2 regions of the Alcanivorax sp. P2S70 genome follow, and region 2 is predicted to be linked to the other one. Evidence: predicted binding sites of a transcription regulator. Region 2 holds the regulator's gene; the other holds the start of a gene.
The links. Region 2 encodes PhoB, which activates phosphate uptake and scavenging genes when phosphate is short. Its sites were predicted from a motif close to TGTCATANNNNTGTCANA; they were not measured.
Positions count from the first base shown of each region.

Region 1: Q672_RS20780 (prolipoprotein diacylglyceryl transferase family protein) is a predicted target of PhoB. The motif match lies at 4,029-4,046, and genes of this name have one in related genera.

Region 1 covers NZ_AXBZ01000007.1:194,602-210,441, reverse strand. The annotation lists gene Q672_RS20805 (YecA/YgfB family protein) at 1-139, shown strand, start outside; gene Q672_RS20800 (DUF2914 domain-containing protein) at 512-1,153, shown strand; gene Q672_RS20795 (hypothetical protein) at 1,199-1,771, opposite strand; gene Q672_RS20790 (GMC oxidoreductase) at 1,971-3,539, opposite strand; gene Q672_RS20785 (hypothetical protein) at 3,713-3,979, shown strand; gene Q672_RS20780 (prolipoprotein diacylglyceryl transferase family protein) at 4,100-5,194, shown strand; gene modC (molybdenum ABC transporter ATP-binding protein) at 5,212-6,261, opposite strand; gene modB (molybdate ABC transporter permease subunit) at 6,258-6,956, opposite strand; gene modA (molybdate ABC transporter substrate-binding protein) at 6,946-7,671, opposite strand; gene trhO (oxygen-dependent tRNA uridine(34) hydroxylase TrhO) at 7,748-8,737, opposite strand; gene Q672_RS20755 (BolA family protein) at 8,734-9,066, opposite strand; gene Q672_RS20750 (carboxylesterase/lipase family protein) at 9,178-10,707, opposite strand; gene Q672_RS20745 (hypothetical protein) at 10,943-11,296, shown strand; gene Q672_RS20740 (AraC family transcriptional regulator) at 11,543-12,574, shown strand; gene Q672_RS20735 (NAD(P)/FAD-dependent oxidoreductase) at 12,584-13,660, opposite strand; gene Q672_RS20730 (malate dehydrogenase) at 13,814-14,794, shown strand; gene Q672_RS20725 (DUF805 domain-containing protein) at 14,886-15,524, opposite strand; gene Q672_RS20720 (CBS domain-containing protein) at 15,521-15,840, opposite strand, start outside.
Region 2 covers NZ_AXBZ01000034.1:399,439-415,278, reverse strand. The annotation lists gene znuB (zinc ABC transporter permease subunit ZnuB) at 1-341, shown strand, start outside; gene Q672_RS29140 (MATE family efflux transporter) at 552-1,832, shown strand; gene Q672_RS29135 (GGDEF domain-containing protein) at 1,829-2,890, opposite strand; gene Q672_RS29130 (hypothetical protein) at 3,109-3,750, opposite strand; gene Q672_RS29125 (hypothetical protein) at 3,832-4,230, opposite strand; gene Q672_RS29120 (hypothetical protein) at 4,388-4,765, opposite strand; gene Q672_RS29115 (NAD(P)/FAD-dependent oxidoreductase) at 4,831-5,979, opposite strand; gene rd (rubredoxin) at 6,088-6,252, opposite strand; gene Q672_RS29105 (chorismate--pyruvate lyase family protein) at 6,483-6,998, shown strand; gene ubiA (4-hydroxybenzoate octaprenyltransferase) at 7,188-8,060, shown strand; gene phoB (phosphate regulon transcriptional regulator PhoB) at 8,327-9,031, shown strand; gene phoR (phosphate regulon sensor histidine kinase PhoR) at 9,103-10,413, shown strand; gene Q672_RS29085 (TIGR00730 family Rossman fold protein) at 10,468-11,052, shown strand; gene Q672_RS33995 (DUF1328 domain-containing protein) at 11,233-11,409, shown strand; gene Q672_RS29075 (NADPH-dependent FMN reductase) at 11,414-11,959, opposite strand; gene Q672_RS29070 (pirin family protein) at 12,154-13,014, opposite strand; gene Q672_RS29065 (glutathione S-transferase family protein) at 13,098-14,099, opposite strand; gene Q672_RS29060 (FMN-dependent NADH-azoreductase) at 14,151-14,741, opposite strand; gene Q672_RS29055 (LysR family transcriptional regulator) at 14,864-15,766, shown strand; gene Q672_RS29050 (DUF4136 domain-containing protein) at 15,814-15,840, shown strand, end outside.

The DNA of each region.
Region 1 (15,840 bases), on a different contig from region 2:
TGGTCTGGATGAAGATGAAGCGCTCGATGACATCTGGAATAACACACAATTGGTCCGGCAAATGGCTCTGAGCATCCCTGACCTGCTGGAAGAATTGTTCCTGGTCTTCCATGGCCCCGATAGTGACGATTCCGATTAACGGCGCCTTTTTCCTCTCCAAAGCCTTACCTGCGTGACCTGGTTCCACGCCCTGTTATCACCAAGCCTCTACCCTTACACAAACATGAACTGATATGCACTGGTGCCCCCAAGGGCGCCAGTGTCAACCAGGGGAAATGCGGTGGGTTATCTGAGGGCACCTTATCTGACAGCACTGGCCATAGGCCTGTTACCAACACCCGGGATGGCCGAAGCACCAGCCGAGAGCGATATCCTATGCCCAACCCTGACCGTGGCAGCTTTCACGTCAGCAGTCCAAAACCGCGTGCCCCTCAGCGAACTCACTGAGGCTCCTGTTAACCTCAGCGAACTGTTTTTTTATACCGCTGTAACCAACGGGGAAGGAACTGAGTTGCATCATCGCTGGAGCTATAACAACACGAGGGTGGCTGATGTAAGTCTGGAGGTAGGTTCTGATTTCTGGCGCACCTGGTCTTCCAAAAGTTTTGCCAACCTTGCTCTGGAACCCGGGGGACAATGGCAAGTTGATGTCACCACGGCATCAGGCTGTACGCTTGGTCAATGGACTCTGACATTGGTTGAGGCAGACATCTCCTCTGGCTTCATCGAAGCCCAGCCGGCAATGCAGCCGGAAGAAACCAATACCCCGGTCCCCTCCACACCAGCCCCCCCGCACAACTCACCGGTAGACCTTCAGGAAAACTATGCCGCCATCAAGGAGTTACTGGAGCTGGGAGATAGCAGTGGCGCCCGTCGAGCGATCAAACTGGCACGCGAGCGCACCCTGAATCCGGACCAGCTAGAGCAACTGGACGCACTGGAAACCGATAGTAATGCCTTTGCCCGGCTGAGCCAGTTGATCCGCCAGCGAGATATCGCTGGCGCCCGACAACTCCTCGCGCAGTTGATGATCAGTGTGCCGCAAAGCAGCCCGGTCTATTCCGCACTACAAAGTCGCCGCGAGTTGCTGGAACAGCTCGGAGCCACATCCGATAGCCACGAAGGGTTTCAATCAGTCGCAAACAATCCTTGAACGAGGGCCATGCGGCATACCCACTCAGCGACAGGGGCTCGCGGACTAGTCGTCTTTCAGGGAAAGATGGCTGATATCCGGATTAACTTCTGTTTTCTGCTCTTTTTTCTGGCCAAGGTCTTCACCAGCAGCCGCCATACTCAAGTGACTCACATCCGGTGCATCCGGTGGCGGCTGATGCTCACTGTTGTCCATGTCAGCTCCCACATCTGCCACCGTAAAAGATCCAGAGAACCCTGTCCCGCCAGTGCGGATTGTGCCTACGGTTTCCAGGTCGCCACTCTCTTGGTCGGCATCAGAAGCGGTACCACCGGATACCTTTGCCTCCGCCGGGCCGGTCCCTGCCTGCTTGACCGGTGTCGGTGATGTCGGCGCCGCCGGAGGGGCTGAAGGCTTAAGTTCGCACTCCGCCCCGGCCTGCTTCAGCACCGCCCGAAATTTCATGGCGGTGGCCTGATCCGCCTCTTTCTTCAACACCACGGACTGGCCTGAAAACAGCTTTTCAACCCGGGCGGCATCCATCTTGAATACCCGGCCAAGATTGGCTTTCACTGTGGCCGGGTCCGCACCACGAACCAGTTGGCCGGAAAACACCACGTTGAAACGGGCATCGCTCATAACCAAATCCTTCTTCTAAATTAGGGAGCCTCTGAATAACTCCAGGTCACGCCGGTCTTTCAGGCTGGTCCGCACTCGTTATTACGCTTCCTTCGAAGGTGAATAGCCGACGGATGGACATACACCTTCAAAACCGCGCCCCTCTTTACCTTGAACCCGCCTGAAAGACTGAGTTCGCGAGGAGTGATTCTGAGGCTCCCTAGTGCATCTCACTGGCAGCGTATTCCGCCAGTGCCGCAATGGTTCGAGACGGGTTCAACCCCAGAGCCCGCGGTACCATGGCGCCGTCGATCACAAACAGATTGGGATAATTGAACACCTCCCCGCGATGATTCACCACCCCGGCATCAACACTATCGGCCATATTGCAGCCGCCCAGCGGGTGCGGAGTGATCAGATCCTTGAACAGGGTCCAATTGGGGGGGGTTGACGGATCCCCACCTGTGGCAGCAGTCAGCGCGAGATGACGCTCGGACAAACCATTGACGGCCTTTTCTGCCTTGCGGTAATCCCAGTTGAGTTTCAAATGGTTTCGTTTCCAGGGCCAGTACCAGCGACGGCCAAGATAAAAGCGGCCGCCCGGATCATCCATAGCTTGCCCGAACCAGGGCATCATTTCCGAAAACGGGTCACTGCTTTGCCCGTATTTCAGCATGGCCTTACCAAGCCGGGTTCCACGGAAACGCGGGTCCTTGCCCAGTCGGTCCAGCATGCTGCCCATCACATCAGGGATGCCGCCGTCTTCGACAAAATACCGGGCCCCACCGTCACTGCCATCGAGATAATCAATGGCTGAAGAGATTGTCGGTCCCCGGGTCGGAGAAATCGACCGGCCCTTGTAGGTTGCTGCGGTGGCGAAGTCACCATTGCAAGACCATTGATGCCCCAATGCCCGGCTGAGTTTTGGCAGGGTCTTGTACTGATCCCGGTTGCGCAACAGCAATTCCGTCGATCCCACAGACCCGGCTGCCACGATGACTTTTTCTGCCCGGAACACACGCCAGCACTGCCCATCCAGATCTCGCGCGCGGACTTCATAACTGCCGCCAGTCAACGGGCGAATCGTCCGCACATGATGAAGCGGGCGAATCTCGGCTCCGGCACTCTCAGCCGCTGCCAGATAATTCAGATCCAGGGTGTTCTTGGCCTGCACCGGGCAGCCCAGATCGCAGTTACCGCAATGGGTGCAGGTCCCCTGCTGTTTGCCCTGATCATTGGTCCACTGCTTGCTGTGCCGCGCATCATAGGCATCATCAAGATCACTGGACCAGTCTGGATTAAAGGTGATCGCCTGGGGCACAACCATAAACCGTTCACCGGCCCCGGTTGCCTCAGCGGCCTCTTTCATCAAATGCGTGCGCGGCGTCCACTGGTTTTCAGGCAGGGTCTGTACGTTGAGCATCACCCCGGTAGTGTCGTAGTGCGGCTTCAGGGTCGCGTAGTCAATGGCTTCCGGCCAGCCGTGATCGAATGCTTGCGGCTTTGCCTCGATACTGACGTTGGCATAGATCAGTGAGCCACCTCCCACACCGGCGCCCATGGCTACACTCATGTCACCAAAATAACGGAAGTCGATCCAGCCATTCTGTTTTTCCGGTTCGTCTTCGTCCCAGAACCAATCGCGCTGAGTAACCGACGGATATTCCGACGCCAGCCAGCGACGGCCTCTTTCCAGTACCAGAACCTTGCTTCCCTTCTCTGCCATACGGCAAGCCATTACTGCGCCACCGAAACCACTGCCGATGACCAGCACGTCAACTTTTTCCATGTTCTCCCCAACCCAAATGGTGAAATTGGCGCCGTCCCTGCTTATTCAGTCGCTGAGTGCCAACTCCGTTTTTTTAATCATGATTTTGCACTATAAAATCTGCTGTCAATCCTGTCTATTTCAGGGGCTTTCCAGTACCCTTCGCGCTGTTTTTACCGGTGCCGGCACAGCCCATGGAACAGATTGATTTCGTCAGTATTGAAGAACAGCAACGCCCGCGTAAACGCCGTGCTGCCACTCCCTCTAGCGCTTCCGCCCAAAACCGTAAGCCCTCAGCCCGTTCCCGACAGGGTGCAGTACGCGAAGGTTACCGTCGCCTTACTGCTGATATCCCTGCCGACTTGCACAAGCGCCTCAAGATGCAGGCCCTGATGGAAGATCGCTCAGTGACCGAACTGATCGTGCAGGCTGCAGAAAGCTTTCTTCGCAACCGCGACTAAGGGGTCCCTCGATAGCCCCTTGTCCCTTGTGTCTGGGGTTTCATCCAAACGTCACCTCATTGTCACGGCCCTGCACCGCCAGGCCCTCACGCTGTGCAGAAATCGTGATGGAGACTGACGATGACAGCTGCAGACGGATTCCTGCTCGGTGTTGCCCTGTTTCTTGCCCTGGCTTTTCGTTTCCTGTTTCGGCACTTGCCGGAGGAGCGCTGGCAATTTGTGGCCTCTCTTCCCCTCAAGAAACGCCATGACGGTGCCTGGCAGGGGTTAAACCTGACCTTCTATGGACTCTTCACCGGACTGGCGGGAGGGTGTGGCGTCGCCTGTTTTATCCTGCTCACCTCCGCCGCTGGGGTGTCGCTACTGACCGCGCTGGCCCTGACTGCCGGTGTATTGGTGATCTGTCTGCCCGCGGCCAAGATCATTGCCACCATCGTTGAAAAGAACCGCCACGGCTTCACCGTGGGCGGAGCCAGCTTTGTAGGTATATTGATTGCTCCGTTGTTCCTGTGGCTGGCTGACACCCTTAGCCAACGCTGGTGGGAAACCCCATTACCTGCCCTGCCCATGCTGGCAGCCATGTCCATTGCCTATGTGGTCGGGGAAGGTATCGGCCGTCTTGCCTGTATCAGCTTTGGCTGCTGCTATGGTCAGGCACTCGGCAAAGCTCCCCGCTGGGCACAACGGATGTTTGCCACCCTCAACCATGTGTTTATCGGCAAGACCAAGAAAATTGCCTTCGCAGGTGAGATGGAAGCGGTGCCCGTTATCCCGATTCAGGCGGTCACCTGCGTGGTCTACACCAGCCTCGCCCTGATTTGCATGTCACTGTTCTTCCATGGGCTGTTTGCACTGGCGTTTGCCCTGTCGCTGGTCGGCAGCCAATTGTGGCGGGTGTACTCCGAGACCTTGCGGGCCGATTATCGCGGTGGCAGCAAACTGTTTTCGGCCTACCAATGTATGGCCATGCTGGCCGCACTCTATGGCGTGATCATCAGCATAGTGCTGCCAGCCCATGCGGATCTTGCCCCCAGTCTGGCAGCCGGGTTTGCCGGGCTGTGGACGCCGGGAGTCATACTGAGCCTGCAACTGATCACGGTGATCATGTTCTTCTTTTCCGGCACCAGCACCATTACCACTGGCGAGTTGCGCTTTGGGCTGGCCGAGGACTGGCGGCATCAGGCGGGGTGCCAGCACCCTCATGCTGCTGAGTGATCCACTAGCGTCACCGCTTACGCCAGTGCCACTGCCTTGATTTGGGCATACAGGCGCTGGCCGGGCTGGATCGCCAGCTCCCGTAATGAACGCGATGAAATTCTCGCCAGTACAATGTGTTCATCCAGTTGCAAACGCACCACATGCTGACCCGGCCCGCAGGGGGTCACCGCGACAACGGTGACCGGCAAGATATTCAGAATACTGGAACCCTCCGGCACAGAGCGGGTCAGGCTCACGTCCCGTGCTGCGATGCGCAGGCGAACCGGTTCTCCCGTTGCACGAGACTGGGCGGCAGGCAACCAGAACACATGCTGGCCGGTTTTCACCGCCTGCAAATGATCCTCCTCATCAAATCCACCCATCACCCCATTGAGCAGTGCACAGGCGTCACTTCGTGTGGCCAGAGGGCCATCCAGGCTCGCCAGTGCCTTGTGCACGGGCCCCTGATCTTGCAGCAGACCGTTGTCCATCAGCCAGACCTGGTCCGCCAGATATAACAGCTCATCGAGGCTGTGGGTGACATAGAGAACGGGGATGCGGCGGGCAATCATCGCGATTCGTTGCAGCAGGGACTCCCGATGGGGCAAATCCACCGCTGACAGGGGTTCGTCCAGCAACAGCAAGTCGGGATCCCCAACCAGCGCACGGGCCAATGCAACCCGCTGGGCCTCACCGCCAGAAAGCCCCTGAACGCGGCGATGGAGCAAACCCTCAATGCGCACTTCCCGGACAATCGCCGGTACATCGACCCCGCCGCCACGCCGCTTGCGCACATACTCCAGATTGCCTGCCACGGTCAGATGCGAAAACAGCGCGGGCTGCTGTTGCAGCATCCCCAGCGGGCGCTGCCAGACGGGCAAGGCCGCATGACGGCTCTGCCAGGAATGGCCATCAAAACGTACATGCCCCTCGCAGGGCAGCAGTCCAGCCAACATCTGCAACAACGAACTTTTGCCCGTACCAGAAGGACCAAACAGGACGGTGACCCCCCTGTCGGGCAACACGCCGCTGGCACGTAACCGAAAGTCGCCAACCCGGCCGTGAATGTCGAATTCCAGTGTCACAGCCAGTCCCCTCTGCCTCGGGCCTGGGCGCCGGCCCGGCGTTGCCAGCGAAACAACGCCCACAGCAACACCACCGAGATCACCATCAATACCGCCGCCAACCGATGGGCGCTGGCATAATCCCCCGCCTCAACGTGCTCATAAAGCGCGACGGACGCCACCCGGGTTTGCCCCGCGAGACTGCCGCCAATCATCAGCACCACCCCGAATTCCCCCAGGGTATGCGCAAAGCCCAGCATGGCAGCACTGGCATAACCGGGTCTGGCTTGAGGCAATACCAGACTGACGAAACGATCCAGTGGCCGCGCCCCGGCGACCGCCGCCATGTCCAGCTGCCGCTGATCCAGTGCCACAAAGGCGTTCTTCAGGGGTTGCAACACAAAGGGAAGCGAATACACCACAGAACCGATCACCAGACCGGGGAAACTGAACGCAAGCGAGCGCATGCCGGCCAGCTGTGCCAGCCATCCCCCTGGCCCTTGCGGCCCAAGCGCAATCAGCAAGTAAAAGCCTAATACCGACGGCGGCAACACCAGAGGCAAGGCAAAAATGGCCTCCAGTAATGCCGCACCGGGCACACGCCGGCGAGCCAGCCACCAGGCCAGCGGCGTACACAGCAACAGGAGGATCGCGGTGGTTACCAGGGCCAGCTTGATACCGACCCAGAGTGCCAACCAGTCACCATCACTGAGCATGGATCACCCGGTAGCCAGAGGCCTCAATCTGCTGCTGCGCAGCCGCAGAAAACAGAAAGTCATAGAACTGCGACGCGCCAGGCGTATCGTTCAACAGCCCGCCCTGTTGCAGAATCGGGGGATACAGTGACGTCGGAACCCGCCATTGGCTGCCGCCCTGCCCCAGAACCTGACTGAGTGCCACAAATGCCGCAGCCGCCGCTCCGCTATGGGCGAAGTGATAGCTTTGCCCGACATTCTCAGCGCGTACCAACGTCACCGATTTCGGCACCTGCAAGGCTGACAACACCGCTTGCGCCGCCTGACCGTAGGGCGCCGTTCTGGCATTGGCCAGTGCAACCGGGTGCAGGCTTCCCTGGCGCAGGGATTGCGGTGTAATCGGTACGCCGGGGCGCGGTGTCCACACTACCAGCACACCCTGGGCATAGGTGCGTACCGTTTCAGGCTTCAACCAGCCTTCGCGGGCAAGCTCCAGGGGGCGACGATCGTCGGCGGCAAGAAAGATATCGTAGGGCGCCCCCTGACGAATCTGGGCAGCAAGTTTACCGGTGGACGCCACCGTCAACTGGATATCTGCCTGGGGATAGCTGCGCTGGTACAGCGCGACCAATGTGCGCAAGGGAGACGCGAAATTGGCCGCGACCGCCACGCGAACGCTATCCGCGTTCGCCATCAGCGGGAGTAAAAACAGGGAGAGCAGCAAAAGGTAACGCATAAAACGGAACCGAAAGTTCACAACGGAAACAGTCTAGCCTGAATATTTCCCCCAGTACCATGTCGCTGACGGGCGATCAGTCGTGTCCCTCGCTGCGGTTCCCGGAGCCACCGGGAGTGTCCGCGTCTCGCGGGTTCATGCCCCGGTGCTGTTGGCCGCGACGGTGGGCAAGTTCGATCTGTTTCTGGCGTTCAGCAAAGCGGCGCTTTTGCTCCGCGGTGGATTCGTCAAAACACTTCGGGCATGACACACCCAACTGAAACTGATCGGACAGCTTGTCCGCATCACTGATGGGCCGGCGGCAGGCGTGACACTGGTCGAAATCTCCCGGGTTCAGATCATGGTCCACCGTTACCCGCTCATCAAACACGAAACAGTCACCCTCCCAGAGAGAGTCTTCCCGGGGCATCTCCTCCAAATACTTCAGGATGCCGCCCTTCAGATGATAGACCTCTTCAAAGCCCTGCTCTTTCAGGTAAGCAGTGGATTTTTCACAGCGAATCCCCCCGGTGCAGAACATGGCCACTTTCTTGTGCTTTTGCGGGTCCAGGGTGTTTTTCACGTAATCCGGAAATTCCCGGAACGTTTTGGTTTCCGGGTTGATTGCCCCTTTGAAGGTGCCGACCTCAACCTCGTAATCATTGCGCGTGTCGATCAGGAGGGTGTCCGGATCGCTGATGACCTCATTCCACTCTTCAGGGCTCAGGTAGGTCCCGACCACCCGGTTAGGGTCAATCCCTTCCACGCCCATGGTGACAATTTCTTTCTTGAGTTTCACCTTGGTGCGCAGGAAAGGATGCTCGTCATGAAACGATTCCTTATGCTCCAGATCCTCCAGGCGGGGATCCTTGCGCAGCCAGTCCAGCACCGTATTGATTCCGGTACGCGGACCGGCAATGGTGCCGTTGATACCTTCATGGGCCAGCAACAGCGTGCCACGCACATCTTGCTCCAGCATCAATGCCAGCAGTGGCTCACGCAGCTGCGGGTGATCGTCCAGACGAACAAACTTGTAGAGCGCCGCCACGACAATGCTGTCTGCTCTTTCTTCTTTATGCTGACTCACGCCTTGAACTCCGGATCATGCTTGCTGCCACCCAGGCAATCAGGGGACTGGGTCACCTCTCCCCCCCTTGCCGTCCATTCCTCAACCGTGAAGGTGTGCAGGGCCAGAGCGTGGACCGGCCCAGCCAGCTCGTCTGCAAGCACCTTGTACAGCAACTGGTGACGACGCACCGGCATCATGCCGGTAAAAGACTCGCTGACCAGAACCAGTTTGAAGTGGGTTTCCGAGTTAGGCGGCACGCTGTGTTTGTGGCTTTCATTCTCGAGCTCGAAATGTGCCACAGGCACGGCATCGAAGACCTTGCGCTCGATCAATGTTGCTACACTCATGGACATCTCCCGCTCTCAGACCAGTACTCAACGTCGCAAAATAACAGCGCCCCGCCCGGATCACCGGCGCGGGGCGCGTATTCTACGCCTTTTCCTGGAAGCGGAAAAACGTCAGTGGTCAGCCGGTGACGGAATAATATCCGCCCACAAAGCCTCTGCCTCTGCATCCAAGAGACGGGCTCGCGACTCACCGGGGCCAAACTGGATAGCAGTGCGCTCCCCCTGCCAGGCCGACCAACCCGGTGCATCGCCACGAGCAAACCGGCCCCAGGCCGCCTGGACCTGGTCCGACAGGGCGCGGGCTTCGTCACCACCGCCGGTAAAATAAAGACCCGCCGGGGTATCCGTGACCCCGAAGACAAACGGGATATCCATGACATGGCAGGCCCCCATCGGCATGCCAAAGGGCTCGCTGGGCCAGGTGAACTGGAACGCCCAGCATTGGGCATTATGGCGGGACTGAGCGTCCAGAAGCCGAACCGTGGGTACACGGAACAAGCGATCGGACTCCATCGCTGCCAGCCAGTCGAGATTGCTGCGGCGCGGGTCGGGAGTCACCGCATTCTGGTAATACTCGAAGGCTCGCTGCCCATTACCGGGCAAGCCACGCTCGAAACGCCGCAGGATTTCACTGTTATCGATCTCGCGCAGGGCATCCAGGGTGGTTGTCCCCGCTAACAGGCCCGCGTACTGGAAGAACAAATACTCCTCAAGGCACACTCCTGCCATTAGCCGCTTGTCTCGGGCCGCTCCCGCCGCGATAGCGTCGATGGGCAGGCTTGGCAGCAGGTCATCGTCCAGCACCGGCAGAAAATTCATGGCGAACTGCGGGGTTGTCGTGCGTAAGCCCCGATCCACCAGAATCTTGATGGAGGCATTCTGGGCTTTCAGCCACTGCTCCGGCTGCGCTGCGCTGAGTTTGTCTGCGGCAGAACCGCCCCCGGGCAAGGCAGCCAGAAACGCATCCGTGACCTTGCGGGCTTCGTCGCGAGACAACACGAAATCCGCAGCACCCGACTGAACGATAGCCCCGTGAAACAAGGAAGCCGCTGCCGGGCACGCCAGTAGCGTACAAACACTGAAGCCCCCGGCAGATTCGCCGAACACCGTGACCTGTTCCGGGTCTCCGCCAAAGGCCGCAATATTTTCCTGCACCCATTCCAGTGCAGCGACCTGATCACGCAATCCCAGATTGGAATCGGCCCCCAGCTCCGGCGCTACCGCCGCAAAATCGCCAAAGCCCATGGCGCCGAGCCGGTAGGCCGCATTCACCACCACCACGCCCTGACTTTTGGCCAGCGCCGCACCGTTGTAGAGCGGCTGGGAAATGGAGCCTGACAGATAGCCCCCACCATGGAACCACACCATGACCGGGAACGGCCCCTCGCCGTCAGGCTGCCAGATGTTCACATACAAGCAATCCTCGCCGGATCCCTTGACACCCATCATGGGATTATCGACTTGCAGGGACGCAGTGGGATAACGGTTGGCCACCACCGTGTTGTCACCTGCAGGTAGCGGCTGAGGAGCCTTGAAACGGCGCTCCCCGACGGGCGCCTGGGCAAAGGGAATCCCACGGTATTCAATCACCCCGGATGAAGCGAGGCCTTCATAGCGGCCCTGTCGGGTAATAGCTGGCATCTCATGGCTCCTTCTCACAGCACGGTTGGGCCGTGGTTCGGCCCAGTTGATCAGGCAAGGGAGCAGACTAGCAAAAAACCTACTCCTGAGTAGGTCATTTCTGCCTGATATCAGATGTTTTATTGTTAGACAACATTAATCCGGCAGACATAAACCTGTCTTACACTTCGCTCGCCCTTGAACAGGGGGCACCCAATCTGGAGTCAAGTACCTTTATCTAAGGAGAGATCCCCCCATGAGCAATACCGTTATTAACCAGATCAACGAGCGTTATGCACAAGTTAGTGCCGAGGCCAAAGATGCCTTCGAGAAAATCAATGTTGCCATGCGCGGTGCCATCAGCCGTGCCGAAGCCAGCAGCTCCGAGCTGTTCGACTCCCTGGTGAAAACCGGTGAAAAACGTCAGAAAGCCCAGGCTAAAACCGGCACCAAGAAAAGCGCCAAAGCGGAACCGACCCAGCTGGATCAGGTACGTACCCGTGTCGCCCAGGCACTCGGCCTGCCTACCCGTGACGAAGTGGAAGCCCTGAACAAGAAGATGGCGACCCTCACCCGCAAGGTGAACAAGCTGGCAAAGGAAGCGAAGTAAGACGCCAGCACCGTCATCAGGCAGTACGGGAGCGGCTTGCCGCTCCCGCCCTCCAGGCTTGCCGACTTGCCCTAAGCGTTCTACTGGCCCACCGGTTGATGCCCTTTCCATAACAAAGTTTTCCCGCGCCACTGCGCCAATATCACCGATTCTGCACAATATCCCGCCGTTTAATCGGCTCTGCAGTTGACTTGCACGGCAACCTCTCGTTATCTACAGGGCTCGAAAACAACCATTCGCGAGCCTATGTCGTCCGCCAGCGCTGCTTCCCTGCTTCAACATCGCACCGTCGCCCCTTTCTGGCTGGAATTTCTGCTGGACGCCGCCCTGCGTGCCGGCACCGACCTCAGTGGCGCGCTGGTCGATCTGGGTATCAGTAACGACGATCTGGAAAATCCCCATTCACGCATCAGCATGACAGTGGAAGATCAGCTGTTGCGGCTGGCCCTTGCAGGCAGCGAAGATCCGCTTTTCGGGCTTCACATGGGGGAAGGCATTCGCCCCCGGTTCATGGGTGAGCTGGGCTATGCCAGTATGTCCAGTGCCACCCTGGGCGACGCCATCGAGCTGATGATTCCCTTCATGCAGGTCACCACGGAATATGCCCAATTGCGTTTTGAATGGCGCGGCAAGGACCTCTGGCTGATTTGGGACAGTGACATGGCCACACTCCCGACTTTTCCCGCCCGTATTGATGCCAACTTCGCAGCAGCCATCACTTTTGGTCGCTGGATCCTCGGGCAGAGCTACAATCCCGAGCAGGTCCATTTTCACCACGCCGCGCAAGGACCAGAAAAAGAGTACGAGCGCATTTTCCAGTGTGAGGTAGCATTTGAGCAGCCGGAAAATGCCATCGTGTTAAGCCCCGAACTGCTCGACCTGCCACTTCGGGACGCCGACCCGGATGTCCACAAGGTCGCGCGCTCACGCATGCAGCGGGCCGTCACCCAATACCACGCCAGGGAAAATCTGCTCGATCAGGTCCGACTGGAAATCCAGAACCGGTTGCAACAAGGGGTACCCCAGCTGGAACCCATCGCGGACCAGTTGGGCGTCAAGCCCTGGACACTGCGTCGCCAGCTTCGGGCAGAGAACACCGACTTTTCCTCCCTGTTGGAAGACGAGCGTCGGCGTCTCGCTTGTGACTGGCTGCTACACAGCGAACGCTCCGTGAACCAGATCGCTCTGGACCTTGGTTACTCGGAGCAGAGTGCTTTCAATCGTGCCTTCAAGCGCTGGTTTGGGGTAACGCCTGTCCATTATCGGGACCAGGGTTAGGAAGGCTCCTTACAGGTCGGCTCCACGCCACCGGCGTTTGCATTGGCCCAGGGTGAGCCCCTTCGAAAAGCCCTCCACCAGAGTCTCACCAATCCAGTGCTGCAAAAGCGGTATGGAGACCGGTGAGAGCCGGTAAAACAACCGTGACAGGCTTTCCACCTTCTTCAACTCATCACGCCAGTCCTCCATCAATTGCGGATACCGGCCCGGCTGCTCTGACAACAGCGCCTCTGCAGCCATTTGACCGCTGAACACAGCCCCGTAGATGCCCTCTCCCATCAGCGGCTCGGTACAGCCCGCCGCATCGCCAGCAAACAATACCCGTCCCTGCATCAGGCGCACCCGGGGTAACCAGGTCCCCAGCGGGTAACCGGAGACCTTGTAAGGCGCGGTTCCCAGCCGTTGCAGGCAATAGTTATCCAGCGCCGCACGATCCGGTGCGGCGATCCCGTGCTGCCAGACATACAGCCCCACATTGACGTGATCACCTTTCGGGAACAGCCAGCCGTATCCCCCACGAATGGCATCGAAATCCAGAGTCATACCCGGGTATTCATCCAGATCGTCACGGCGGACATGCCCTTCAATGGCCATGGCACCGAGAAAGTGTCGCTCACCCAACAGCCGACGCACCACACTGTTGGCACCATCCGCGGCCACCAGCCAGCGGGCCTGATAGCAGTCTCCCTCACGGGTGGACACCGTCAGACCGTCGTGATCCTGCCTGATTGAGGCCAGCCCGCGGGTCTCGATGAAGTTGGCGCCCTGCGCTTTCGCCTGATCCAGACAATAGCGGTCCAACTCTGCACGCTCCGTCATCACGCAAAACCGGCCCGGGGCCTGCAAGGGCTTGTCGGCCGCCGGATAGCGGCTCACGTATAGTGTATCGATGGTTTCACGCACCACCGGGGTAATGGAAAAGCGCAACCGCCGCAGTGTCTTTTCTGTCAGCCCCCCGGCACAGGGCTTTCCGGCGCCAGCCTCACGGGACAGCACCAGCACCCGCCAGCCCGCAGCGGCCAGATCCCAGGCTGCGGCACAGCCCGCCTGACCGGCCCCGACCACAATCACATCCCAGTTCGTCATATTCCTCCCGGTGAGGTCGTGCGATTAGTCGCCGCCTCCTTTATAATGCGCGCCGTCCGGGACCCCTGACCCATGTCATGCACACGACATTGCTCAGAGGTTCCTACGGTTTCAGCCACTAAGTTCTCCCGAATTAAAGCTAGGAGATTGTTCATGAAAGCACCTGTTCGCGTAGCCGTCACCGGCGCCGCTGGCCAAATCAGCTACTCTCTGCTGTTCCGCATCGCCTCTGGCGACATGCTCGGCAAAGATCAGCCAGTCATTCTGCAACTGCTCGAAATCACCCCTGCTCTGGAAGCCCTGAAGGGCGTCATCATGGAGCTGGAAGACTGCGCCTTCCCGCTGGTTGCCGGTATCGAAGGCACCGACGACGCCAACGTGGCGTTCAAGGACGCTGACTACGCGCTGCTGGTTGGTGCTCGTCCGCGCGGTCCGGGCATGGAGCGTAAAGACCTGCTGGAAGCTAACGCAGCAATCTTCTCTGCTCAAGGTAAAGCCATCAACGATAACGCCAGCAAGGACATCAAGGTCCTGGTTGTCGGCAACCCGGCTAACACCAACGCCCTGATCGCCCAGCGCAACGCGCCGGACATCAACCCGCGTCAGTTTACTGCCATGACCCGTCTGGACCACAACCGTGGCATGGCGCAACTGGCCACCAAACTGGGCAAAACCGTCAACGACATCAAGAAGATGACCATCTGGGGCAACCACTCCTCTACCCAGTACCCCGACCTGCACCACTGCGAAGTGGACGGCAAGGTAGCGGTAGACCAGGTAGAACAGGACTGGTACGAAGGCACCTACATTCCGGAAGTACAGCAGCGTGGCGCCGCCATCATCAAGGCGCGTGGCGCGTCCTCTGCCGCTTCCGCCGCCAACGCCGCTGTGGACCACATGCGTTCCTGGGCGCTGGGCACTGCAGAAGGTGACTGGGTTTCCATGGGTATCTACAGCGATGGTTCCTACGGTATCCAGGAAGGCCTGATCTACTCCTACCCCTGCACCTGCAAGGATGGCGACTGGACTATCGTTCAGGGCCTGGAAGTCAACGACTTCTCCCGCAGCCGCATGCAGGCGACCGAGCAGGAACTGGCTGAAGAACGCGACGCCGTTTCTCACCTGTTGCCGTAAGGCACAGGCGCTCAACAAAAAAGGGGCTCTTCGGAGCCCCTTTTTTGTTACTGATTACTTATACCTGGCCAGCCAGCGGCTTTTCAGAAGCCTAGTAATCCGGATACTCAAACTGCGCTGACTGGGCTTGCTGCAAGTAGTCATTGTAAGCGGCAAAAGACATTGGCATGACCACCGCAAAATAGCCAATCAACAGTACCAGCAGCACGGCAAACAAGGCCTTCACTGCACCACTGTTATCCACTGGCGCAGCACCATAGTTATTGCCACCATCGCTGCCTTTTTTGAAAAGCAGAATCAACGCCAGCACAAAATTCACCAGCGGAAGCAACATCAGCAGGCTCAACCATCCGGAGGCGTTGATGTCGTTCAGGCGACGCACCATAAAGCCCCAGGCAAATACCATGACCGCGATCATGCCCACAAAGGCAACCAGACCAAGAATCATCGCCCCCGCGCCTGCCGCAGCCTCACCGCCTGACGCAAATCCAGGAATCATGATGGCTGCGGCAATCCCGAGCACACCATAAAACAAAAACGTCAAACCCGTTCCGTAAACAAAATATCGCATCCGGCCAATACGTCCGGACAAAGACAAAAATTTGGGCTGGTACGTCTCGTTACCAGTAACGGCAACATCAGCGCCAGGCGCCGCATAAGGTTGGTTCATCGTGCTCCCCCTTGGGTCAATAAAAAGATCTTCATCACGAAGATCCATGGTCAAAATCAATGTGCGTTGCGGGCAAAATCATCCATGGCGCGCAACAGGTCATGCCGGCTGATCTGGCCAACCAGCTTGCCATCTTCTACCACCGGCAAACGACGACGATGGTCTGCCAGAAAAATTTCAGCGGCATCAAGAATAGAGGTCTTTCCGGTCACGGTTTGCAGGTCGACGGTCATGTAGTCACTGACCAGGCCAATCTCCGTGCCGTGATAGGTCGCCTCCAAGGCCCCCTTAAGGCAATCGGATTCCGAAAACATGCCCACCAGGGCACCTTTGTCGTCAACGACCGGAGCGCCCGAAATACGGTTTTCGAGCAGAA
Region 2 (15,840 bases):
TGTTGAGCATCACTGTCAACGAAGAGCTGGCACAGGTCGAAGGGGTGGCGGTGCAACGCACCCGCCTGTTGCTGATGCTGCTGCTGGCGCTACTGATTGCCGGCGCCATTCGTACCGTCGGGGTGCTGTTGATTACTTCGCTGCTGGTCATCCCCGCTGCCAGCGCCCGGCGTTTGACGCACACCCCTGCCCAGATGGCGATCGTCGCCAGCGTCCTCGGCACCCTGTCTGTGCTCGCCGGGCTGACGGTGAGCTGGTTTGCCAATACGCCCGTGGGGCCGTCGATCGTGGTCGCCGCCAGCGGCTTGTTTATGCTGACGCTGTTGCGCAAAACCTCGTAGGAGCGTCACTGGCGGCGCGATTCCAGACCAGGATCAAAAACGTTTCCACCGCAGAGATCACGGAGACCACTGAGGAAAGCCATTGTTTTGACTCAGTGAACGCTATGTCCTCTGTGGTAAATCTGCCTTTAACAACGCAGGCGATCGCGCCGCCACCAAGCGCAGCGAATAACCGACGCTCCTGCGGCGGGGCATTTTGCCGGAGCATGAATGAGTCTGTCGCTTAACCAACGCATCTGGATGCTGGCCTGGCCATTGCTGCTGTCGAACCTGACCGCGCCGCTGCTCGGGCTGGTCGACACGGCGGTGGTCGGCCATCTGGCACACCCTCGCTATCTGGCCGCGGTGGCGCTGGGCGGCAATTTCTTCATGTTCCTGTACTTCTCGTTCAATTTCCTGCGCATGGGAACCACCGGTTTTGCGTCCCAGGCCCGTGGCGGGGGCCGGGACACCCGCGTGGTGCTGTTACGCGGGCTAGTACTGTCCTGCGCACTGGGGCTCGCCCTGATTGCGCTGAGCCCCCTGCTACGCGAGGCCGGCCTGTGGCTGTTGGGCGGCAGTGACGAGGTGCAAGGCCTGGCGCGCGATTACATCGATATCCGTATTCTGGGTGCGCCTGCCGCACTGGCCAATTTCGCCCTGATCGGCTTTGCCATCGGCACCCATAACACGCGGGTACCACTGAAAATGACCGTGCTGATGCACAGCACCAATGCCCTGCTGGATGTGCTGCTGGTACAGGTGTGGCACTGGGATGTGCGCGGGGTTGCCACAGCCAGTGCCATCGCCGAGTACGTGGGCCTGATTGGCGGGCTGTTCTGGCTGCGTCATGCATTGCGTTCGCCATCGCAGCCCGAACCGGTATGGCGGCTCAGTGCGCTGCTGGCGTTGATGAGTGTGAACCGCGATATCTTCATTCGCAGCCTGGCGCTGCTGACCGCCTTCTTTTTCTTTACCGCGCAAGGCGCCCGATTGGGGGATACGGTACTGGCCGCCAACGCCGTCCTGATCACCTTTCTGCTGATCCTCAGCAACCTGCTGGACGGCTTCGCCAATGCCGCCGAGGCGCTGGTGGGGGAAGCACAGGGCAAAGGAGATCACGCCGGATTTCGTGAGGCCGTGAGCGCCACCGGACGCTGGACCATCGGCTGCGCGGCCCTGGGCTTGGCGGGCTTTGCGTTGGGCGGCGCCCCTCTGATTGGGTTGCTGACCGACCTGCCCGCGATCCGTGATACGGCCACGGCATATCTGCCGTGGGTGTTGCTGTTACCACTGACCGCCAGCGCAGGCTTCTGGCTGGACGGCATCTTCGTCGGTGCTACCTGGGGCGCCGCCATGCGCAATACCATGCTGGTCTCGGTGGCCCTCTTTTTCGCCATCTGGGCGCTGACCCAGCCCTGGGAAAACCATGGCCTGTGGCTCACCATGAACGCCTTCATGGCCGCCAGGGGGATGTGTATGGGCTGGGTGCTGTGGCGTAACCACCGCTAGCCGGCGGCTACATCCTTGCCGGCAGATTTGTTCAGGTACATACGCCGGTCGGCAGACTTGAGCAGGGCATCGGCATCTTCGAAATGATCGGGCCCGGTCTGCACCACTCCCATGCTGATACTCACTTCCGGCAACCGCTCCGCCAGCAACCGCCGAATCCGCTGGCAATAGGCGGCCTCCGCCTGCTCCTCGGTGCTGTTGGCCAGCAGCACACAGAACTCATCACCACCATAACGAACACAAGTGTCCTCGCCCCGCGCCGTTTCCAGCAAGACCTTGCCCAGCTCCGTCAGCACGCGGTCCCCATAAGCGTGGCCGCGGCGATCGTTAAGCCCCTTGAAGTCATCAACATCCACAAATATCAACGAAACCGGCTCACTGCGCCGCTGCGCCGCCTTGACGGTCCGCTGCAGGGCTTCATTAAGATAACGGCGTGTTGTCAGCCCGGTCAGTGCATCCGTGCGCAACTGGCCATTGCGCATGGCAACCGTTTCCTCCAGGGCCCTGGCATATTCTTCCGTGCGGTTTTTCACTGCCTCGATTTCAGAGACCAGACTGAGGATATAGGTTTCAAACACCAGGGTGACGTCAAAGTAGATCAGCTTGTCCAGTGCCAGCAGTGCTCGCTGCAGCTCCAAACCGGACTCCATGGTGTCGTTAAGGTTTTGCACCAGCAACCGGTGCAGCAGATACACCGCCGACAGATAGAATTTGGGCTCTACCCCAATACGCTTGTGGACCAGCCCGATTCGCAGACGGTTATTCGTGTATTCAAGGTCATAGGCGCCGGAAAACAGATCCATGATATAACGGCGCTGGGCGGTCTCCAGGCGCTCAAGCGTGTCGGAATCCCCGATCAGTGAAGCAATATCCGGATTACTGGTCTGAATGCCGTAAAAGGTTTCTACGATGTCATCCAGACGACGTTCGATGTGATCCCGACAGCGCAGCAGCGCGGCGACATCCTGGTCATCAAACTCCAGCAGCCGCTTTCGCGCCCCGATTTCCATTTCGGTAATACGCATCTGTTCCAGCAGGGTTTTCATATTGGAATGCATGCACGCTCCCTCGCCCCAAGCAGGTCATCCTGACCCCATGCAAATATGACGGTTATGCCACCATAGTACCCCGTTGTCCGAACATGACCATAGGACCAGGGGGAAAGTTGTGCGTAAGGGACAGACCTGAGGATGAACAGAGTTCAGGAAAGAGGCGCATCCGCCGTGGGAAAGAACAGGAAAGCCGGGCTGGCAAGGCAGCCAGCCCCGGCGGGAAGTCAGCGTTTCAGGGCACCATCCTTGTCCAGCTGGCCCACCACGCTTTTGGCGTAACCCTCAGCACCACTCTTCAGGTTATAGGGGTTCATGCTGCGGGACTGGGCCTGCCACACCGGTTTCTCCGTGGCTGCACTGTAAACCTGAGTTTGCAGATAATAGTCGGTGGCGTTCTGGTAGTAGCCTGGCTGGTAGATCGCGCTGTAGCTATAACCCACATAAGGACCATAGCCCAGATACATCGGTGCAGAGGTCATGGGCATGTAATCCACGGTAGGCGGAATGTACTCATCGCGCTCTTCCACCTTTAGCAGGCTCACGACCATGACACCATCTGCTCCGCTTTCCTTGACCGCGGCTTCGATCTGTTCACGGAAGTCATCTGCGTGTTGCCGCTCGCCTGCGAGACTGGCGGTAGACAGGGTCGAATCTATCGAACGTTTTTTGAGGCTTTTGGCAACTTGCTGCTCAACGACAGCGGACGTCACCGCCGTTTCCGCCAGTACCACAATAAACAGGTGATCAAACGCCGGGCGTGGCTCGCCGGTCTTGGTTTGCCAGGTGGAGTGAGTTTCGGTGGTAGTGGCACAGGCAGCCAGCATGACTGCGGCAGCCAGAACGAACAGGCGAGTAACCATCTGCATGGGGAATCCTTCGTTATGCAAGGGAATGAATCCACACAGAGTAATGCGGCAAGCGCGGTTCGCCAAGCATCTTGCCGAGTATCAGGGCGTCAGCAACCGCTGCGCTGACTTCCCGCAGAATTGCTGCCGGCTTTCGCCACCACGCTGCCGCACCGAGGCCATGCACTTGCTATAACTGCCATGGGACACCACGTTCAGGACATCATTCTCGATAGTCACCGAAAAAACATTGTCCCGAGGGCGCATGCCACTGCGATCCCAATCGGAGAATCGCTGGCCGCCACTGGCACAGGCATAGCTGGTGGTGTAGGTAAAACCACGGGCAGCACGGGTGATGTGGGTATAGACCTGCCACCCCCCCCGTCGCCCGTACATAATCTCCCGCTCGCACCCTTTGATCGTATCAATGGCGTCATCCTGGAAAAAAACCACCTCGTTGTAGGTGGTACCATCCAGGTCGAACTTGGCTACCAGATACACAGGGGCATCCGAAGCAGCAAAGGCCCGAACGCAAGACAAGAGAAAAACGACAGCCACGAAACAGGGAAAGGGTCTCATTAATCCGCCAAATGCAATTTTTTGTTATTCAATCCTAGCGGAGAAAACGCAGGCAATACAGGCCCGCCATCAGGCAAGGTTATTTTTTTCCACCCGGCATGATGAATTTCATCAACGTCATGAACCACATCAACTGGCCGGGATCGCCTTCGATCTTGATATCACCGGACTGCATCCCTTCCATGAAGGCCATCTGGTTCTTGCCGGCCTTTTGCAGGGTGTCGAAGGCATAGCCCGCATCTTTGAAATTCAGGGTGACGGTCGGTGCCGGATGAATCCCTCCTTTGGCTGCGACCTTGCCCGGAGTGAATTGGAACCAGCGCGCCGGCTTACCGTTAAAGGTCCGCCATTGCATGATGACGTTGCGGTTTTCCAGCTGCTTTCGGAAACCTTCGTTACGCCACGCCAACCAGCGCAAACGCCACCCCAGAACCAGCAACACCAATGCAAATTTCATGGACCTTCCTTTATCAATGAACAGCGCAACAGCCGGGCTCATGGTGACATGAGCCCGCTGCAAGCTTACGGCATCACCGCCGGCAGTTCCTTGTTGAGCTTCATTTTTTCCTTCACCGCATCACCGGTGAGGGCATAGCCCAGCAAATTGCCGTCCTTGCCGCGGAACAGGGCCTGAACCGTGTTGCCATCGGCTTCCACTTCCCAATCGCCTTCACTGCCTGCCGGAGCCGGACACACCACCACCGGGCAAGCCGGGGTCTTGATGGTGACGGGCATTACGCCGTAGCTGACATCGGTGGGCTCACCGGCCAGCGTTTTGGCCAGCGCCCGGGCAGACGCCATCAGCGGCAACACGTAGGGCAGCACATGGCCTTCTACTTCGGCACAGTCGCCCAGGGCAAAAATATCCTCGGCGCTGGTGCGCAGGCCCTTGTCGGTGAGGATGCCACGATTGGTGCTCAGGCCGGCTTCCTTGGCCATGTCGATGCGCGGGCGCAAGCCGATGGCAGACAGCACCACATCCGATTCCAGCTTGCTGCCGTCAGACAGCTCGGTCACCAGCTTGCCGCTGTCTCCGTGGTGCACCGCCTTGGCCAGCGGGCCGAAGTGGAACTGCACACCCAGTTCCTGCAGGCCGCGACCAACCGCTTCAGAAGCAGCTTCCGGCAGCAGCAAGGGCAGGCAGCGGCCCATGGGCTCAACCAGCTGTACCTGGAACCCACCGTTAGACAGATCGTTGGCAAATTCACAGCCGATCAAACCACCACCGAGAATGGTGATTGTCTTCTTGCCCTCAATGGCTGCACGGAATTTGGCGTAGTCCATCAGATCGTTGACGGAGAACACCTCGCCAACCGCGTCACCTTCCAGGGGCGGAGTCCAGGTATCGGCACCCAGCGCCAGCACCAGCTTGCTGTAATCCAGGTGGTCATCCGGCAGCAGTACACGCTTTTTTTGCGGATCGATTCCGGCCACATGAACACCGGTACGCACATCCACATTGAACTGCTCGGACACCTTTTCCGGTGTCGCCATGCACAGGTCATCGGCGGTCTTTTCCTTGGTAAAACCGGCGGACAGCATGGGCTTGGAATAGTTACGGCCGTCGTCTGCGGTGAGCATGACGATGGGCGTTTCCTTATCCAGCTTGCGGAATTCCTTGACGGTATTGAAGCCGGCGAGGCCGGTGCCGATGATGACGATGGGCTTCATGAATGATCCTTTCACTGTTCAATGGACGGGCGGGATGCGCGGGCGCTCAGAATGCGCTGATGCCAGAAGAGATCGGGCGGCCCCTGCCGGGGCCAGACCTCGGTGGAATCAGATTTCCACCATCTCGAAGTCTTCCTTGCCCACACCACAGTCCGGGCAAACCCAGTCTTCCGGCACATCGTCCCAGGCGGTACCCGGGGCAATACCTTCGTCCGGCAGACCTTCGGCTTCGTCATAAATGAAACCGCACACTACACATTCCCACTTCTTCATGGTGAACCTCATCGGATTGAAGTAAGCACTCGCTTACTCTGCTACATACAGGGTGTATCTCGGGGGTCGTTAACCTATCGGGGCGGCGCCGAAAAATCAATGACAGTGACCACTGTCATATTCGGTCTATTATGCCGATCCGCACCCCGCAATCCCCGGGTTTTGCGGCCGCCCTTGCTCTCTGTACAACCATGGGCCATAGTCCGCCGGCCTGAAGCCCGGAAGATCCCATGCTGCCTGCCGCCCTGCATCCTGACAGCCTTTGGCGCCCGCTGGAACAGCTGGTGCTACCCCCGATAATCCGCGACTGGATGGCGGACCCGGACTCGCTCACTCGCCGGCTGTCCCGCTACGGTGCCTTCCGCGTTGTCCCGGGTTTCCATGCCCACGCCGTCCCTAAAGCCGATGAACGGCAACTGCTGGCACTCCCCGCCCGTCAGGTAGCACTGATTCGCGAAGTCACTCTTATGCTGGATGACACCCCGGTGGTTGCCGCCCGCAGCGTATTGCCGGTTGGCAGCCTGACCGGGGCAAACCGCTCTCTCGGCCACATGGGCAGCCGCTCACTGGGACTGGAGCTGTACAAACGTCCCCTCTGCCAGCGCGACCAGGTATGGGCAAGGCGGGGCTCACCCGATCAGGAGCTGCCGCTGTGCTGGGGCCGCCAATCCCGCTTCATCAAGCGTGGTGCACCGCTACTGGTAGCGGAGTATTTCCTGCCGGCGTTGTGGGAGAAGGTGGGGTAGCGCGTTGCCGAACAGCCCCGTACTCGTCTGCCATTAGACTCTCTGGGCCTGTTTCCTCTGCGTCGCGCGGCGCAAACGATACTCGTCTGGCGCCACAACCCGCTCGCGCGTTTCCACTTTGAACTTTCAACTTGCAACTCAACCCCACCCATCCGGACAATACCTCCACGCCTGACAACCGGATGTCCCATGTTTGCCTTTGTTGAAAACCGCTATCCCGGCCTGTGGCCCTACCTTCAGCTGATGCGCCTGGACCGGCCCATCGGCACCCTGCTGCTGCTGTGGCCGACCCTTTGGGCGGTGTGGATTGCCGGGGCAGGCACCCCGAGCCTGACCACCATCGTGATCTTCTTTCTGGGGGTGGTGATCATGCGCGCGGCAGGCTGCGTGATTAACGATTTTGCCGACCGGGATTTCGACGGCGATGTGGAGCGCACCCAGGGCCGGCCGCTGGCCACTGGCGCCATCAGCAGCAAAAAGGCGCTGGCGCTGTTCGCCGGGCTGGGGCTGCTAGCCTTCGTACTGGTGCTGTTCCTCAACGAATTGACCTTCTGGCTGTCCTTCGGCGGCCTTGGGCTGGCGGTGCTGTACCCCTTCACCAAGCGCTTCACCTTTATGCCGCAGCTGTTTCTGGGGGCCGCCTTCAGCTGGGCCATCCCCATGGCTTTTGCCGCAGAAACCGGCGAGGTCCCGGAAATCGCCTGGCTGCTGTACGTGGCCAATGTGGTGTGGACGGTCGCCTATGACACCCAGTACGCCATGTGTGACCGTGAAGACGACCTGAAACTGGGCATAAAGAGCACCGCTATCCTGTTTGGCGACGCCGATCGGTTAATGATCGGTGTCCTTCAGGGGCTAACCCTGCTGGGGCTGATCATGGTCGGCCACCGCCTTGGGTTCAGCTGGCCCTGGTATGCAGGCCTGGCAGGGATGGCCGTGACCTTCCTCTACCAGCACAGCCTGATCCGCTATCGCGAACGCTGGCCCAGTTTTCATGCCTTCCTGAACAATCACTGGAGCGGGGCGTGTGTGTTTGCGGGGTTGTATTTCCAGTACTTTTGAGTTGAAAGTTTAACGCTCAAAGTGGAAAAGGCGGGAGGCAGGTTTTGTCGTTCCGGCTCTCTGTACCCGCGCCATTACCTGCGAGCGCGGGCACGGCTATGCAAAACCTGCTGGCTTGGGCCGCGTTTCAATTTTGAACTTTCAACTCATCACTCCCTCTCCCGCTTGCAATTCCCCCGCATCCGGCTCAACTTGTCATACGCATGTCATAAAAGAGCAATCTAATAGGGCACCAACAAAAGACTGACAGGCGAAGGAAGGAAGCCATGTCCCGTAACCGAATTTTGATTGTTGATGACGAGCCGGCTATCCGTGAGATGGTCGCTGTCGCCTTGGAACTGGCGGACTTTGATGTACTGGAAGCTGAAAATGCCCAGCGCGGCCACGAGATCATCGTCGACGAACGGCCAGACCTGGTACTGCTGGACTGGATGCTGCCCTCCGTGACCGGCATTGAGCTGGCCCGTCGCCTTAAGCGTGATGAGACCACCAATGAAGTGCCGATCATCATGCTTACCGCCAAAAGCGAAGAAGATAACAAGATCCAGGGCCTGGATGTGGGTGCTGACGACTACATCACCAAACCGTTTTCCACCCGCGAACTGATTTCCCGGATCAAGGCGGTACTGCGCCGCTCTTCCAGCGCTGCCGCCGAAAAAGCTATCGAAGTGGAAGGGCTATGCCTGGACCCGGTCAGCCACCGTATCAGCGCTAACGACGAGCCGGTGGATATGGGGCCAACCGAATATCGCCTGCTGGAATTCTTCATGAGCCATCAGGAGCGAGCCTACTCCCGCACCCAGTTGCTGGATCAGGTGTGGGGCGCCAATGTGTATGTGGAAGACCGCACCATCGACGTCCACATCCGCCGTTTGCGCAAGGCTCTCGCACCCTACGGCTTTGACCGTTTTATCCAGACGGTGCGAGGTACGGGCTATCGCTTTTCGATCAAGGCCGCCAAGGCGAGCTGAAGCCAATAATGTGTTAGGGTTCATGACCTCGGTATAACTCCAGTCTGACCCCACAAGGGCAACACACGATCATGAAAGCCAGCCTGGCCAAAGAAGTTAATCGAATCGCCGGCCTGATCGCCCTGGCCGCCTTGACCGCTCTCGCAGTCGGTCACATCTGGCCATTGCTGGTAGGCCTGGTGGGCTACATTTTCTGGAGTACCCGGCAGCTGTTCTCCCTCTACAGCTGGCTGGTCCGTGATGATCATACCGAACCGCCAGACAGCATCGGTCTGTGGGGCGAGTTCTATACCCGGCTGGAACACTTGTTTCAGAAAGAACGGCGTGCGCAGGAAAACCTGCAAAGCATCATCCACCGCGCCCAGCAATCCGTAAACGCTCTGGAAGAGGTGGTCATCCTGATTGACCAGCACGGCTATCTGGAATACTGGAACGCCGCCGCAGAGCGCTATATGGGCTTCAACCCCAGCCAGGACCTGGGGCAACCGCTCACCAACCTGGTGCGCCACCCCGGATTTACCGAATACCTTCATCGCGCCGATTTTCGCGAACCCCTGGAAATTCCCTCTCCGGTGAATGACAACCGCATCCTGCAATTCAGGGTGACGGAGTTCGGCGTTGGCGAGCAACTGCTGATGGCCCGTGATGTCACCCGGATTCATCACCTCGAACAAATGCGCAAAGACTTTGTAGCCAATGTCAGCCACGAGTTGAAAACCCCTTTAACAGTACTCAAAGGCTACCTTGAAACGCTGCTGGATACCGTGCCTGAAGAACAGCCTCGTCTGCGGCGTGCACTGACTCAAATGGAAAGCCAGTCTGACCGCATGGAAGCGCTGGTCACGGATCTGTTGTTGCTCTCGCGACTGGAAAATACCGATGCGGATAACGATCGCCAAGCCGTCGCTGTACACGGCATGCTCAACCGCATGCGCGAAAACGCCCAAGCTCTGAGCGCGGACAAACATCATCAGATTGAAATGGATGTCCCAACCGAGGCGCGTCTGGTCGCCAACCCCGCCGAACTGGAAAGCGCCTTTGGAAACCTGATTACCAATGCAGTGAAGTACACCCCTTCCGGTGGCCTGATTCGCATCCAGTGGTGGCAGGACGAAAAGGGCGCGCATCTGGCCGTTACCGATAATGGTCTGGGAATTGACCCTGCCCATATTCCACGGCTCACAGAACGCTTTTATCGCCCCGATAATAGCCGGGTCACCCAAACGGGTGGCACGGGTCTGGGGCTCGCCATTGTCAAACACGTGATGATTCGTCATAACGGCAAACTGGACATCAAGAGCGAGCTGGGCAAGGGCAGCACCTTTACCTGCCACTTCCCACCAGAGCGACTGGTTAATCGCCCCACTGCAGTTGCAGGGTAAGACGCTCCACCTGCAACCGATTTGCGACAAACCCAAACACCATTAGGGATGATGATGAAAAAAGTCTGCGTTTACTGTGCTTCCAGCGACGGAAACGATCCTGCTTTTGGCATCGCGGCTGAAAACCTGGCCGCAGCATTGGTAAGCCGAAATCTTGGGCTGGTGTATGGCGGCGCCAGCGTGGGGATCATGGGAACTCTGGCCAACGCGGTCATGGACAGGGGGGGAGAGGTAATAGGAATTATCCCCCAGGCACTGCTGCGCCGTGAGATTGGCAATCACCACCTGACCGAGTTGCAGATCGTCGACTCCATGCACGAGCGCAAGGCAGCTATGGCGGATCAGGCCGATGCGTTCATCGCACTCCCCGGTGGCATGGGCACCCTGGAAGAGCTGTTTGAGATTTTGACTTGGGCACAGCTAGGCTTTCATCACAAGCCAATTGGTCTGCTGAACGTCAACGGTTACTACGACCACCTGGCGGCCTTCCTTGGTCACAGCGTCGACAAGGGTCTGCTCAAGCCAGAGCACCGGAACTTGCTGCAGGTCAGCGCCAGTGCGGACGACCTTCTGGGACGCTTCGCAGACTGGAAATCGCCACCGTTGGAGACCTGGCTGGAAACAAGCCACCCATTGTAACGCACGCCACCCAGTCAATAAGACGCGTGCTTTCTGCAAACACCACGATAATGTTTCTAATTCTGGCGGCCGGAAAACGCGAGCACAGTATAAAAAATCGTTAAAGCATTAACCTCTGCACGGAAGCTAAAACGCAGCAACGTCATTCTTGAGACTCATTCTATTAGCGAGGACATTCTCATGCTTGGATGGGCTCTGACTTTTTTTATTGTTGCCATTATCGCTGGCGTACTCGGCTTTGGAGGCATTGCCTCTGGCGCCGCCTCTATCGCGAAAATTATCTTTTTCCTTTTCCTGATACTGCTGGTGATCAGCCTGGTCGCCAACGCCTTGCGGGGTCGAGGCCCCAAAGTCTGACGGTTCACGAAAAATGGGCTGACCATGCCTGCAACGCCACCAACTGATCGGCGATCAGGGATTGTGTCTTGTCGTCGGCCAGGTTGCCTTGCTCGTCACATTTTTCGTGTGCGCTGGAGACAAAGACTTCGGGCTTGTTAAGCAGGTAGGCATCCAACCCCACCAGTATCTGCCGCAAATGGTATTGGCTTCGGCTGCTGCCCATTCCGCCCATGGATGCGCCCATGATAGCGGTGGGTTTACCCGCGAAGACTTTGCCCGGCACCCGGGACAGCCAGTCCAGCGTATTCTTCAACACGCCGGGAACGGAGTAATTATATTCCGGTGTGGCAATCAGCAGGGCATCGGCCTTCTGCAGTTTTTCTGCCAGCGCCAACACTTCGGCAGGGCGTTCCTTGTCATTATCGATATCGCCGTTGTACAGGGGGATGCTAGAGATATCGGCGATCTCGATATCCATGCCTTTCGGGGCACAATCAACGGCAGCACGCACCAGGCCTTGATTGAAAGATTGCTGTCTGAGACTGCCTGCAATGGCGATAACTTTCATGGCTGACATTCCTTTGAACGCGAGAAAGTGAGTGGGTTGATGCTCTTTGACAAACCTTGAGGAGTCAACCCGATTTCCGTGAAGATTCAGCATGGGATGCCCATCGTTTATCCCGTGCCTTAACGGTAATCCAATAGCACAATCCCGGTGGCTCGGCACGAGCCTCGCCAACGGGAAAGCCTTTCCTTTGATGGCTAGAGTTGTGACGGTTCAGCAGTCAGGGTGCCATTGCGATAATCACTCAGGGCCTGATTGATTTCTTCCTGGGTGTTCATCACAAAGGGGCCGTACTGGGCAATGGGCTCTCCCAGGGGGCGACCTGCCAGCAGCAGCAGCCTTGCGCCCTCACGGCCCGCCTCGACCGTGAGATGATCACCGTCAGTGAGCGTCGCCAGGTGATCCTGCTGTACCGTTTCCCCTGCCACGGTTATCAGGCCTTCAAACACATAGACAAAGCTGTTGTAGCCCTGAGTGACCGGTACAGTCAGCGCTTCTCCCGGACGCAGTTTCACATCCAGATACAACGGATCGGTGCTACCGCCTTTCATCGGCGCGGTCAGCAATTCACCCGCCACCGTGACTTCACCGGCAATTGCCTTGATCTGTCCGCCGCTGGCCAGGTCCAGACGTGGCATCTCTGTATCCGCCACATCCCGGTAGCCTGCCGCGGTCATTTTTTCTGCAGCAGGCAGATTGATCCACAGCTGAAAGCCACGCAACAGACCGTCTTTTTGTTGGGGCATTTCTTCATGAATGATGCCCCGGCCTGCCGTCATCCATTGCACCCCCCCCTGCGTCAGATCTCCTTCGTTACCCAGGTGATCCCGGTGACGCATATGTCCTTCCACCAGGTACGTTACCGTTTCAAAACCACGGTGGGGGTGCGGAGGGAAACCGGCAATATAGTCATCCGGATTCTCCGAAGAAAAGGCATCCAGCATCAGAAACGGATCCAGACGCACCATGGGGTTATAACCCAGCGCCCGTTTCAGGCGAACCCCTGCGCCATCGGATGTATCCAGTGAGCGAATCGTGTTGAGAAGGGTGCGTTCCATGGGAACCTCCTGTGCAAATAAGCTGCGAGCTACGAGCTATCAGCTTCGAGTTAACATCAAAATCCTTTCCTCACCGCTCACCGCTAGTCGCTGATTTTTCTCTCCCCCAATCGCTCACGGTCATGGGCAGTTTGCCAATCCAGTTTCGGGCCGATGGAGATGATCCCGTGAGGGTTCACCGTCGGATGGCTGCAGAAGTAGTGATGGCGGATGTGCGCCAGGTTCACGGTTTCTGCCACGCCGGGCAGCTGGTAAATATCTTTCAAAAAACCCTGCAAATTCGGGTAATCGCTAATGCGTTTTCGGTCACACTTGAAGTGGGTGACGTATACCGGATCGAATCTCACCAGAGTGGTCCACAAACGAATGTCGGCTTCTGTGAGGGTGTTACCCACCAGATAGCGCTGCTCACTCAACCTTTGTTCCAGCTCATCAAGCCTGTCGAACAGCGTCGTGACAGCTTCGTCATAGGCGTCCTGACTGGTGGCAAAACCACTCTTGTACACGCCATTATTCACATCGTGATACACGCGCTCGTTAATGGCATCGATGTCGGCCTGGAGTGCACCCGGATAGTAATTCCCCGGCGTGGCACCCAATGCATCAAAGCTGCTGTTGAGCATGCGAATAATGTCTGCCGACTCATTGCTGACAATCGTTTCGCGTTGCGTATCCCACAACACGGGCACTGTGACACGACCGCTGTAGCGATCATCGGCTTTCAGGTAAAGCTCATACAGTTTGCTGAAGCCGTGCAACGCATCGCCAGTCGCGCCGGCAAAGTCATCGCGCAGCTCCCAACCGTTTCCCAGCATGTGGGGATGGACCACCGAGACACCGATGTGGTCCTGCAGCCCTTTCAGTGCACGCACGATCAGGGTGCGATGCGCCCAGGGACAGGCATAGGACACATACAGGTGGTAACGCCCACTTTCCGCCGGGAAACCCTTGTCCCCACTGGGGCCCGCACTGCCGTCCGCCGTCACCCAGTGACGGAACTGACTCTCAGAGCGCTTGAAGCGGCCACCGGTGCTTTTGGTGTCGTACCATTTGTCCTGCCACTGTCCATCCACTAACAGTCCCATGATGCCTCCTGATCGTTGCCCATGACGTTTTCGGTGTAGAAACCTCGAGCCTTATCCTGCAATCACGGACTTCGCTTCCTGCATCGCTTTTTCTTTGGCCTCATCACCCATGTTCAGGCCTTCCGCATACACCAGTTCTACAGACGTGATGCCAACAAAACCGAAGAACAATTTGATGTAGGGCGTCACGGTATCGTTATCGGTTCCTGCATAGAGCCCCCCCCGGGCCGCCAGCACCGTTACCGGCTTGTCATCCAGCAAACCCTGAGGGCCATTCTCGGTATAGCGGAAGGTAATGCCGGCACGGGCCACATGATCAATCCAGCTTTTCAGCTGGCTGGGAATGCCAAAGTTGTACATCGGCAAGCCAAGCACGACATGATCCGCGGCTTTCAATTCTTCAATCAGCGTCAGGGAAAAATCGTCCACCTGTTGCTGCTCGGCCGTACGTTCTTCGGCCGGGGTGAAAAAGGCACCGACACGCTCTCCATCCAAGTGTGGAATCGGCTGTGCAGACAGGTCACGCACCACCACGGTCGCTCCCGGATTGGCTGCCTTGAGCTGCTCCACCTTGGTATTGACCAACGCAGAGGAATTGCCGTTATCACCGAATACACTGCTTTTAATAACCAGAATGTTCATGTCTGCCACTCCTTGTGAAATTTGGGTACGACCCGGTGTCGAATCGTTATGGGACTATTGTGATTTCAGCTGATCCGATATAAAACGGGACAAATTCGCACGTTTAGCTCAGGATTTTTGATATGTCAGCCAAAATCACGCTGGATCAATGGCAAGCCTTGCTGGCCGTGGTCGACGAGGGCGGCTACGCCAACGCCGCCGAGGCCCTGGACAAGAGCCAGTCGGCCATCAGTTATGCCGTGCAGAAGATCGAAACCGAGCTGGGCGTGCGCGCGTTCAGCCTGGAAGGCCGCAAGGCCAAGCTCACCGAAACCGGACAAATGCTCTATCGCCAGGCCAAAGTGCTGGTGGAAGAGGCGGAGCGTATCGAGAGCACGGCTATCCAGCTGAGCCAGGGCTGGGAACCGCTGGTGCGGGTCGCCGCCGATGCCCTGTTCCCGCAGCACTGCATGCTGACCGCATTGGACGCCTTTGCCCAACAGAGCCCTCTGACACGCGTCGAATACAGCGAAACCGTGCTGTCCGGTTCTGATGAGGCCCTGCTACGCAAGGAAGCCGATGTGGTGGTGAACGCCCGCATCCCCCCCGGCTTTGTGGGCGAACCACTGATGCGGGTGCGCTTTCTGGCCGTGGCGTCAGCTGACCATCCGCTCAATCAGGTCGACAGCCTCACCCACGAGGACCTGCGCCAGCATCGCCAGATCGTAATTCGCGACTCCGGCAGCCGCCGCATTGATGCCGGCTGGCTGGGCGCCGAACAGCGCTGGACGGTATCCCATACCTCCACCCGGATTGCCGCTATTCGCCGGGGACTGGGCTTTGCCTGGATACCGGAAGCCGAAATTGGCGATGGTCTGGAAACCGGTGCGCTCAAGGTTCTGCCGCTCAAAGAAGGGGTCGAGCGCTTTGTGGACTTACACCTGATCTACGCAGAGGGTCAGTATGCCGGCCAGGCCGCACGCTATCTTGGGGAACAGATTCATGCCGCCGTGGCCAAACCTTGTCCAGGCGTCACCGTTTTATGACGTCATCGCCACTATACTGAATATTCTTTCGCCTGAAGGAGAAAGCCATGCGCTTTATCGCCCCCACCCTGGGC